Linked DNA regions of Blastochloris viridis. The protein of the gene in region 3 binds, or shares a complex with, the protein of the main gene of each other region. Links are inferred from orthologs where the notes say so. Each region holds a gene or a part of one and is shown on either strand. Other genes may lie near its edges.

Region 1 (3,493 bases), 1.2 Mb from region 3 along the record:
CAGGGGTTTGCGGGCTCCCACCCGTCACCGCACCCGGTAGCTTACCCGATCGCGGCGCATTCAAGTTACAAGGGGTATTTCAGCCTACTCGGCGCAGGCACCCCTCACCCGCCTCGCGATCTTTGCGATCGCTCGGCACCCTCTCCCGCAAGGGGAGAGGGAAGAAAGAGCCGAGCCAATCAACCGGAAACCGTATCAAAGGCTCAGCGCGGCAGCCGCGTTTGAGCAGATCGGCGGGAGTTCTTGGGCCGGGACGCGAATGTGCGCGACGGCTGGGAGTATCGTTCCCGCGGTCGGCTGCCGCCGTCGGTATGTCGTATCGGCCGCTCAGCAGCCTCCGGTCGGCTGCCGCTCAGGACAGCCGGCCGTGGCAGTGCTTGTACTTCTTGCCGGAGCCGCACGGGCAGGGCTCGTTGCGCCCGACCTTGCCCCAGGTCGCCGGGTTGGCGGGGTCGCGGTCGACCGCCTCGGCGATGCCGGCGGCGTCGAGCGCGGCGATGTCCTCGGCCGAGATGCCAAGCGCGCGCCCGGCCCGCGCCACCGGATCGACGGCGACCTCGTCGAGCCCGGTGGTGGGGTCGATGTGGTGTCCGTGCATTTCCGGCAGCTCGGGCTGCGTCGGCTGCGACACGATCTCGACCCGCATCAGTTGGGCGGTGACGGCTTCACGCAGCCGGTCGAGCAGGGCCTGGAAGAGGGTGAAGGCCTCCGATTTGTACTCGTTGAGCGGGTCGCGCTGGCCATACCCGCGCAGGCCGATGACGTGGCGGAGGTGCTCCAGCGTGACGAGGTGCTCGCGCCAGAAATGATCGAGCGCCTGCAGCAGGATGCTCTTCTCGACGTAGGTCATGATCTCGGGGCCGTAGGCCTCGAGCTTGCCATCCATCACCGCGTCGGTGGCCTTGAACAGGCGCTCGCGCACCTCCTCGTCGGCGATGCCCTCTTCCTTGGCCCAGTCCTCGATCGGCAGGTCGAGCGCCATCACCTGGGTCACAGCCTCGTGTAGGCCCTTGGCATCCCACTGTTCCGGATAGGCGTTGGCGGGAATGTGCTTGGCGACGAGTTCGTCGATCACGGCATGGCGCATCGCCTTCACCGTTTCAGCGACGTTCTCGTCCTTCATCAGCTCGATGCGCTGGCTGAAGATGACGCGCCGCTGGTCGTTCATGACGTCGTCGTATTTCAGGATGTTCTTGCGGGCGTCGAAGTTGCGCGCCTCGACCTTGCCCTGCGCCTTCTCCAAGGCCTTGTTGATCCAGGGGTGGACGATGGCCTCGCCCTCTTTCAGGCCGAGCTTCTGCAGCATGCCGTCGAGCCGGTCCGACCCGAAGATGCGCATCAGATCGTCGTCGAGCGACAGGAAGAAGCGCGAGCGGCCGGGGTCGCCCTGGCGGCCGGAGCGGCCGCGCAGCTGATTGTCGATGCGCCGCGATTCGTGACGCTCGGTGCCGAGCACGAACAGGCCGCCGGCCTTCAGCGCCCGCTCCTTCATGCGCGCGCACTGGGCGCGGATCTCGGCGGCGCGGCGGTCGTATTCCTCGCCCGGTTCAAGGTCGGCGAGCTCGGCCTTGATGCGCATCTCCGGGTTGCCGCCGAGCTGGATGTCGGTGCCGCGGCCAGCCATGTTGGTGGCGATGGTGATGGCGCCGGCTGCACCGGCCTGGGAGACGATCTGGGCTTCCTGCTCGTGGTAGCGGGCGTTGAGCACCGCGAACACCCTGTCGGTGGCGCTGGCGTCGTCATCGAACAGCCCGGCGAACGCGGTCGGGTCGGAGAAGTCCTTCTGGATGAAGCCTTCCTTCTTCAGAAGCTCGGCCAGGGTCTCGGACTTCTCGATCGAGGTGGTGCCGACCAGCACCGGCTGGCCCTTGGCCTTGCACTCCTTGAGGAGCTCGATGATGGCTGCGTACTTCTCCGCCGCGGTGCGGTAGACCTCGTCGTCCTCGTCGTTGCGCGCGACCTTCACGTTGGTCGGCACCTCGACCACCTCGAGGCCGTAGATATCCATGAACTCGTCTGCTTCCGTAAGGGCAGTACCGGTCATGCCGGCCAGCTTCGCGTACATGCGGAAGTAGTTCTGGAAGGTGATGGTGGCGAGCGTCTGGTTTTCCGGCTGGATGGCGACCTGTTCCTTGGCCTCCAACGCCTGATGCAGGCCTTCCGAGTAGCGGCGGCCCGGCATCATGCGGCCGGTGAATTCGTCGATGATCACCACCTCGCCGTTGCGGACGATGTAGTCCTTGTCGCGGGTGAACAGCTTGTGGGCGCGCAGCGCCTGGTTGACGTGATGGACCACCGAGACGTTCTCGACGTCGTACAGGTCCTCGGTCTTGAGCAGGCCGGCCTCGCGCAGCATGCGCTCCATCTTTTCGGTGCCGGCCTCGGTCATCACTACGATGCGCTGTTTTTCGTCCAGATCGTAGTCTGACTTCTCAAGGTTTGGAACGAACTTGTCGACGGTGTTATAGAAGTCAGACCGGTCATCGAGCGGGCCGGAGATGATAAGCGGTGTCCTGGCCTCGTCGATCAGGATCGAATCGACTTCGTCGACAATGGCATAGGCATGACCACGCTGGGAAAGCTGGCCCAGGTCGTACTTCATGTTGTCGCGCAGATAGTCGAATCCGAGTTCGTTATTGGTGGCATAGGTTACGTCACAGGCATAGGCGGCGTGGCGCTCGTCGTCGTCCATGCCGTGAACGATGGTGCCGACGGTGAGGCCGAGGAATCGGTAGATCTGGCCCATCCACTCAGCGTCGCGCTTGGCGAGGTAGTCGTTGACGGTGACGACGTGGACGCCCTTGCCGGCGAGGGCGTTGAGGTAGACCGGCAAGGTGGCGACCAGGGTCTTGCCTTCGCCGGTCTTCATCTCGGCGATCTTGCCTTCGTGCAGCACCATGCCGCCGATCAGCTGGACGTCGAAGTGGCGCTGGCCGAGCGTGCGCTTGGCGCCCTCGCGTACCGCGGCGAAGGCCTCGGGCAGCAGGTCGTCGAGCGATGCGCCGTCGGCGATGCGCTGGCGGAACTCGGCGGTCTTGGCGCGCAGTTCGTCGTCGGTGAGCGCGGCGAACGCTGGCTCAAGGTCGTTGATGGTGGCGACCCGCGGACGGAAAATTTTGACCTTTCGGTCGTTTGACGAGCCGAACAGCTTGGATGCAAGGGCGCCGAACATGGAAGATCACCTTTAGCTAGCTGCCCGCCGTCGCCGGGCCGTCGCAGGCGGAACCGCGACGTGAGGGGCGAAACCGATCGAGCCTTGGCATTGATCGATCGACAAAAGGGGCGAAATCCGGGCGGTTCCGGAACATCCGACGCCCATGTCCCGATGCCCGCGTCACGTTCGCGCGAGACGTCGCGCGCACCACGGGTGGCTCGGAGATATGGACGCCCTTCCGCCTTGTCAATCGCCGCGGAAGGGGGCATGCATCCGCCGCGCTTTCCTCAAAGGATGATGCAATGATCAATACTTCCGCCCGTGGCACCGGTTTGTCAC
Region 2 (2,993 bases), 240 kb from region 3 along the record:
TCGCCGATCCCCCACACGGCGAACGAAATCACCAGAAGTCCAAGAAACAACTTGGCGACCCAACTCGCCGCACCTTTTCGCAAGGTCTGGAGCATTGACCGAAATCCGGATTCCAAATGAAAACAGGCAGCGCGCGCTGCCCAAGGGTGGCGCACAATAGGCGGAGGCTGCCTCGGGGGCAATCCGAGGCGAACAATGCCGGAGACCGCCGCACAGCGGCGGACAATGGGGGGAGAAACCATGTCGGCGACACGCCGTCCGCTGGTGGCGGGCAATTGGAAGATGAACGGGTTCAAGGGCGCGATCGCCGAGTTCCGCGCGGTGGTGGCGGCGGTGGCGGGCGGCGGGGCTGGCCATGCCGAGGTGCTGGTGTGCCCGCCGGCGACGCTGCTTGCCGCCTTTGCCGCCGAGCCGCGCGGCGCGGTCGGGGTCGGCGCCCAGGACTGCCACGCCAATCCCTCCGGCGCCCACACCGGCGATCTGTCGGCGGAAATGCTGAAGGACGCCGGCGCCAGCGCCATCATCGTCGGCCATTCCGAGCGGCGGGCCGACCACGCCGAGACCGACGCCGTGGTTCACGCCAAGGCGGTGGCGGTGCGCCGCGCCGGCCTCACCGCCATCGTCTGCGTCGGCGAGACCAGGGCCGAGCGCGAGGCCGGGCATACCCTCGACGTGGTGGGCCGCCAGCTCGCCGGGTCGGTGCCCGACGGCGCCACCGCTGCCAACACGGTAGTGGCCTACGAGCCGGTGTGGGCGATCGGCACCGGCCTGACCCCGACGCCGGCCGACGTCGCCGAGGTCCACGCCATGATTCGCGACCGGCTGGTCGCGCGGTTCGGCGCGGAGGGGCAGGGCATCCGCATTCTCTATGGCGGCTCGGTGAAGCCCGACAACGCCGCCGAGCTGATGGCGGTGGCCGAGGTCGACGGCGCGCTGGTCGGTGGCGCCTCGCTCAAGGCCACCGATTTCATGGCGATTGCAGGGGTTTATCGCTGACGGCGGCGGCATAGTCCGCGCCGCTTCGGCATCGCGGACCGCACCGACGCGATTCCGCCATACCGTTTTGTTTTCTGTTCGCTTCGGGCCATCACGATTGTGTATCGGCGGCCATCCGGCAGCGTTGCAGCGTTCGCGTGGGTGGAAATGGCTGGAATGATCGTGTATGAGCCCGACCAACCGTGGTCCGGCCGCGGGCGTGCCCTTCGACGTGGCAGCGCCCCGGCCTATTTGCTTGTGTCATGCAGACCGTTCTCATCGTCATTCACCTGATGGTCGTTCTCGCGCTGGTCGGGACCGTTCTCCTGCAGAAATCGGAGGGCGGCGGTCTCGGCATGGGCGGGGGCGGCGGCTTCATGTCCTCGCGCGGCACCGCCAACGTGCTGACCCGGACCACCGCCGTGCTGGCGGCCATCTTCTTCGCCACCAGCCTGGCGCTGTCGGTGCTCGCCGGCTACAGCCGCGAGCCGAAGTCGATTTTCGACAACGCGGCGCCTGTCGGCACGCAGGTGCCGGCCCCGGCCGAAGGGCAGGGCGTGCTTGACCAGATCAAGCCGCCGGTCCAGCCGGGACCGCCCCAGCCGCCGCAATCTCGCTGATCGCGATTACGCGTATCTTCAGTTTCACCTCGGCGAGGAGGCTTTTTGCCTCTCGCCGAATTTGAGTGGGCGGGTTAAAACCTGACTCCCATGGCGCGGTACGTTTTTATCACCGGCGGCGTGGTCTCCTCGCTTGGCAAGGGCCTCGCAGCCGCAGCTCTTGCGGCCGACCTTGAAGCGCGCGGCTACAAAGTCCGCCTGCGCAAGCTCGACCCCTACCTCAACATCGATCCGGGCACGATGAGCCCGTATCAGCATGGCGAGGTGTTCGTCACCGATGACGGCGCGGAGACCGACCTCGACCTTGGCCACTATGAACGCTTCACCGGGCGTCCGTGCTCCCGCATGGACAACATCACCACCGGCCGGATCTATCAAGAGATCCTGCTGAAGGAGCGCCGTGGCGACTATCTCGGCGCCACCATCCAGGTGATTCCCCACGTCACCAACGCGATCAAGGACTTCGTCCTGGCCGGCAACGAGGATTTCGACTTCGTGCTGGTGGAGATCGGCGGCACGGTGGGCGATATCGAGGGCCTGCCGTTCTTCGAGGCGATCCGCCAGCTCGGCAACGACCTGCCGCGCGATCACGCCGTCTATATCCATCTGACGCTGCTGCCGTACATCCCGTCGGCGGGCGAGCTGAAGACCAAGCCGACCCAGCACTCGGTGAAGGAGCTGCGCTCGATCGGCATCCAGCCCGACATCCTGCTGTGCCGCACCGACCGGGCGATTCCGAAGGAGGAGCGGCGCAAGCTGGCGCTGTTCTGCAACGTACGGGAAAGCGCGGTGATCGAGGCGCGCGACGTCGATTCGATCTATGCCGTGCCGCTGGCCTACCACGCCGAGGGCTTCGACGTGGAGGTGCTGCACGCCTTCGGCATCGACCCCGGACCGGAGCCGGACCTGTCGCGCTGGGAGAAGATCACCCAGCGCATCCGCAACCCGGAAGGGTCCGTCACCATCGCGGTGGTCGGCAAGTACACCGGGCTGAAGGACGCCTACAAATCGCTGATCGAGGCGCTGACCCACGGCGGCATCGCCAACAACGTCAAGGTGTCGCTCGACTGGATCGAGGCCGAGATCTTCGAGAACGAGGACCCGGCGCCGTTCCTGGAGCACGTCAACGGCATCCTGGTGCCGGGCGGTTTCGGCGTGCGCGGCACCGAGGGCAAGATCCGGGCGGCCCGCTTCGCCCGCGAGCGCAGGGTGCCCTATTTCGGCATCTGCCTTGGCATGCAGATGGCGGTGGTCGAGGCCGCCCGCAATCTCGCCGGCATAACGGACGCCGGCTCGACCGAGTTCGGCTCCACCTCCGAGCCGGTGGTCGGCATGATGACCGAGTGGCTGCGCGGCAACGATCTGGAGCGGCGGAAGGCCGGCGGCGACCTCGGCGGC
Region 3 (3,102 bases):
TTCTCTCCTGCGGCGGCCTAGCGGCCGGTCTCATGGGTCTCAGGCGACCGAAGCGGACCGACGAAACGGGTACGCGGCACCCGGCCCTCCTCGGAAGACCCGGCGCCGTCGTGATTGTTCGCCGGGTCATACTGTCAGTTGCGAGGTCCGTCAACCTCTTACCGGGCAAACCGCCCCTATCGGCGTGCGCCGGTAGGGAAAATTCACCCAGAGCGTGGCCTCAGCCCGCCGGCCGTCCATCCCGGACGGTCGTCAGGCGGCAACGCCGAGCACGCGGTCGATCGATTCGGTGACCTGGTCGATCGTCTGCATGCCGTCGACCTCTTTGAGGAGGCCCGTCTTGCGATAATGCTCCGACAGCGGCGCGGTCTGAGCCTTGTAGGCGTCGAGCCGCTTGGCCAGCGCCTCCGGATTGTCGTCGGCGCGAACCGCCTCGCCGCGCGCCGTCATTTCGGCAACACGGGTCTCGATTCGCTTCACCAGCGCCGAATGGTCGACCACAAGTTCGACCACGCCGTCGAGCTTGAGCCCCTTCTCGGTCAGCATCGCCCCCAGCGCCTCGGCCTGACCCGGCGTGCGCGGGAAGCCGTCGAGCACGAACCCCTTGGCGCAGTCCGGCTGGTCGATACGGTCGGCGACGATCGCCACCACCACCTCGTCCGGAACCAGCTCGCCGCGGGCCATGATGTCCTTGGCCTTCAGACCGACCGGCGTGGCCGCTGCCACCGCGGCCCGCAGCATATCCCCCGTCGACAACTGAACGATGCCGTGCCGTGTCGTCAGGCGTTGTGCTTGCGTGCCCTTTCCCGCCCCCGGCGGCCCCAGCAGCACCAGCCTCATCGACGTCTCCCCTTCAGATTCGCCTTCTTAATCAGGTCTCCGTACTGGTGGGCATAGAGATGTCCCTGGACCTGGGAGACCGTATCCATCGTCACCGTCACCACGATCAGGATCGACGTGCCGCCGAGATAGAATGGCACCGCCGCGTACGAGATCAGGATCTCGGGGATGACGCACACCAGCGAGATATAGAGCGCGCCGAGCACCGTGATGCGGGTCAGGACGTAATCGATATATTCCGCCGTCCGCTCACCCGGCCGGATGCCGGGGATGAAGCCGCCGTACTTCTTCAGGTTGTCCGCAGTCTCCTGCGGATTGAACACGATGGCCGTGTAGAAGAACGTGAAGAACACGATCATCGACACATACAGCACCATGAACAGCGGCTGGCCATGGCCGAGCAGCGACGTGATCGTGGTCAGCCAGCCCCCGCCCTGCCCGGCGCTGAAATTGGCAGCCGTGGTCGGCAGCAGCAGCAGCGAGGAGGCAAAGATCGGCGGAATGACGCCAGCGGTATTGATCTTCAGCGGCAGGTGCGAGGATTGCCCCTCGAACATCCGGTTGCCGACCTGGCGCTTCGGGTACTGGATCAGCAGCCGGCGCTGCGCCCGCTCCATGAACACCACGAAGCCGACCACCACCGCCGCCATCACCAGCAGGATCAGGATCACCGCGGTCGAAATCGCGCCTTGGCGGCCGAGTTCGAGCGTGCCGGCAATGCCCGACGGCAACTCCGCCACGATGCCGGCAAAGATGATCAGCGACACACCGTTGCCGACGCCGCGCGCGGTGATCTGCTCACCGAGCCACAGCAGGAACATGGTGGCACCGACCAGCGTGATGGTGGTCGAGATCAGGAAGAACAGGCCGGGCTCCGACACCACGTTGCCCGAGCCCTGCAATCCAACCGCAATGCCCCACGCCTGGAACGACGCCAGCACCACGGTGAGATACCGGGTGTACTGGTTGAGCTGCTTGCGGCCCTGCTCGCCTTCCTTCTTAAGCGCTTCCAGCGTCGGCGACACCGACGTCATCAACTGAATGATGATCGACGCTGAGATGTACGGCATGATGTTGAGGGCGAAGATGGCCATACGGCCAACCGCTCCGCCCGCAAACATGTTGAACAGGCCAAGGATTCCGCTCTGCTGCTGCTTGAACAAGTCAGCGAGCGCCTGCGGATCGATGCCCGGCAGCGGAATATGCGTGCCGAGCCGATAGACCACCAGCGCGGCAAGCGTGAACCAGATACGCCGCTTCAGCTCTTCGGCCTTGCCGAGAGCGGAGAAATTCAAGTTCGCTGCGAGCTGTTCCGCCGCCGACACCATGACCCGTGCTCCTGCTCTCTGCTCGTCTCAGTTGACGCGCGGAAGCTCGAAGTTCAAGCCGTCTCAGCGGCAGCTGACGGCTTCTCGATCACCGTGACCGAGCCGCCGAGCGCCTCGACCGCGGCCTTTGCCGACGCCGTGGCGTGATCGACGACCAGATCGACCTTGGTGGTGATCTCGCCGGTGCCAAGCAGCCGGACGCCGTCCTTGACGCGACGCAACACCCCGGCCGAAACCAGCGCCTCGACCGTCACCGGCTGGCTGACGTCGAGCTTGCCGGCCGTCAGCGCGCGCTGCAGCCGCTCGAGCGTCAGCTCGTTGAAGTCGAGCCGGAAGATGTTGTTGAAGCCACGCTTCGGCAGACGCCGATGCAGCGGCATCTGGCCGCCCTCGAAGCCTTTGATGCGCACGCCCGAACGCGCGGTCTGGCCCTTGCCGCCGCGACCGCCGGTCTTGCCCATGCCGGAGCCGATGCCGCGGCCGATACGGAGCCGCGACTTGCGCGAGCCTTCGTTGTCTTTGATTTCGTTGAGCTTCATCGCTTGATCTCCGCTCGCGCGCTTCAAGCGCCGTTAACGACACGCACGAGGTGCGCGACCTTGTCGATCATACCGCGCACGGACGGAGTATCCGGCAACGTGCTGCGGCGCCCGATCTTGTTGAGGCCGAGGCCGATCAGCGTGGCGCGCTGATCCTGCCGGCGCCGGATCGGGCTGCCGGTCTGCTCGACCGTTACGGTGTTCTCCGCGGAACTGGCCATGGGGCGACTCCGTTCGTCCTGTTCTTCGCTCAGTCGGTCGCTTCGGCGTCGACGTCACGGCGACGGCTTTGCAGCGCCGACACCTTGAGACCGCGCCGCGCCGCCACCGAGCGCGGATTGTCCTGGTGCTTCAGGGCGTCGAAAGTCGCCCGCACCATGTTGTAGGGATTCGAC

Evidence for each region.
Region 1: the proteins of secY (region 3) and secA are in contact, whole or in part, in a crystal structure (PDB 3DIN), measured with the Thermotoga maritima proteins. The link is inferred for Blastochloris viridis from one-to-one orthologs. Residues at the interface, in WP_004081795.1 of Thermotoga maritima: Glu108, Gly109, Glu110, Glu111, Ala236, Glu237, Arg238, Arg239, Ile240, Thr241, Ile242, Gln243, Tyr244, Ala245, Arg246, Arg247, Val248, Thr249, Gly250, Arg251, Arg252, Val253, Tyr254, Gly256, Ala257, Ser258, Thr259, Tyr260, Leu261, Pro262; in WP_004082002.1 of Thermotoga maritima: Glu261, Ala262, Arg263, Lys300, Ala301, Arg302, Thr303, Ile304, Ile305, Leu323, Tyr324, Asp325, Pro326, Val329, Ser330, Tyr333, Ile336, Lys340, Phe345, Val349, Glu363, Phe364, Tyr374, Ser375, Gly376, Gly377, Glu393, Ile395, Thr482, Ser483.
Region 2: secY (region 3) and secG share a complex: the UniProt entries of both Escherichia coli proteins name them as parts of the sec protein translocase complex. The link is inferred for Blastochloris viridis from one-to-one orthologs.

The regions. Positions count from the first base shown.
Region 1 is NZ_CP012946.1:302,483-305,975, forward strand. What follows is about bases 153-3,493. They hold secA (preprotein translocase subunit SecA), read right to left. Parts: upstream 3,173-3,493; coding sequence 353-3,172; downstream 153-352. Other genes in these bases: BVIR_RS01415 (peptidylprolyl isomerase), read left to right, coding at 3,457-3,493. UniProt on the Escherichia coli protein: Required for protein export, interacts with the SecYEG preprotein conducting channel.
Region 2 is NZ_CP012946.1:1,755,337-1,758,329, forward strand. The notes cover bases 76-2,916. They hold secG (preprotein translocase subunit SecG), read left to right. Parts: upstream 76-1,238; coding sequence 1,239-1,595; downstream 1,596-2,916. Other genes in these bases: BVIR_RS07805 (peptidylprolyl isomerase), read right to left, coding at 76-95; tpiA (triose-phosphate isomerase), read left to right, coding at 241-996; BVIR_RS07820 (CTP synthase), read left to right, coding at 1,686-2,916. Outside these bases: more of BVIR_RS07805, read right to left, coding at 1-75; more of BVIR_RS07820, read left to right, coding at 2,917-2,993. UniProt on the Escherichia coli protein: Subunit of the protein translocation channel SecYEG. Overexpression of some hybrid proteins has been thought to jam the protein secretion apparatus resulting in cell death; while this may be true it also results in FtsH-mediated degradation of SecY.
Region 3 is NZ_CP012946.1:1,516,061-1,519,162, reverse strand. What follows is about bases 3-2,952. They hold secY (preprotein translocase subunit SecY), read right to left. Parts: upstream 2,169-2,952; coding sequence 837-2,168; downstream 3-836. Other genes in these bases: rpmD (50S ribosomal protein L30), read right to left, coding at 2,731-2,928; rplO (50S ribosomal protein L15), read right to left, coding at 2,222-2,707. Also shown: rpsE (30S ribosomal protein S5), read right to left, coding at 2,958-3,102. UniProt on the Escherichia coli protein: The central subunit of the protein translocation channel SecYEG. Consists of two halves formed by TMs 1-5 and 6-10.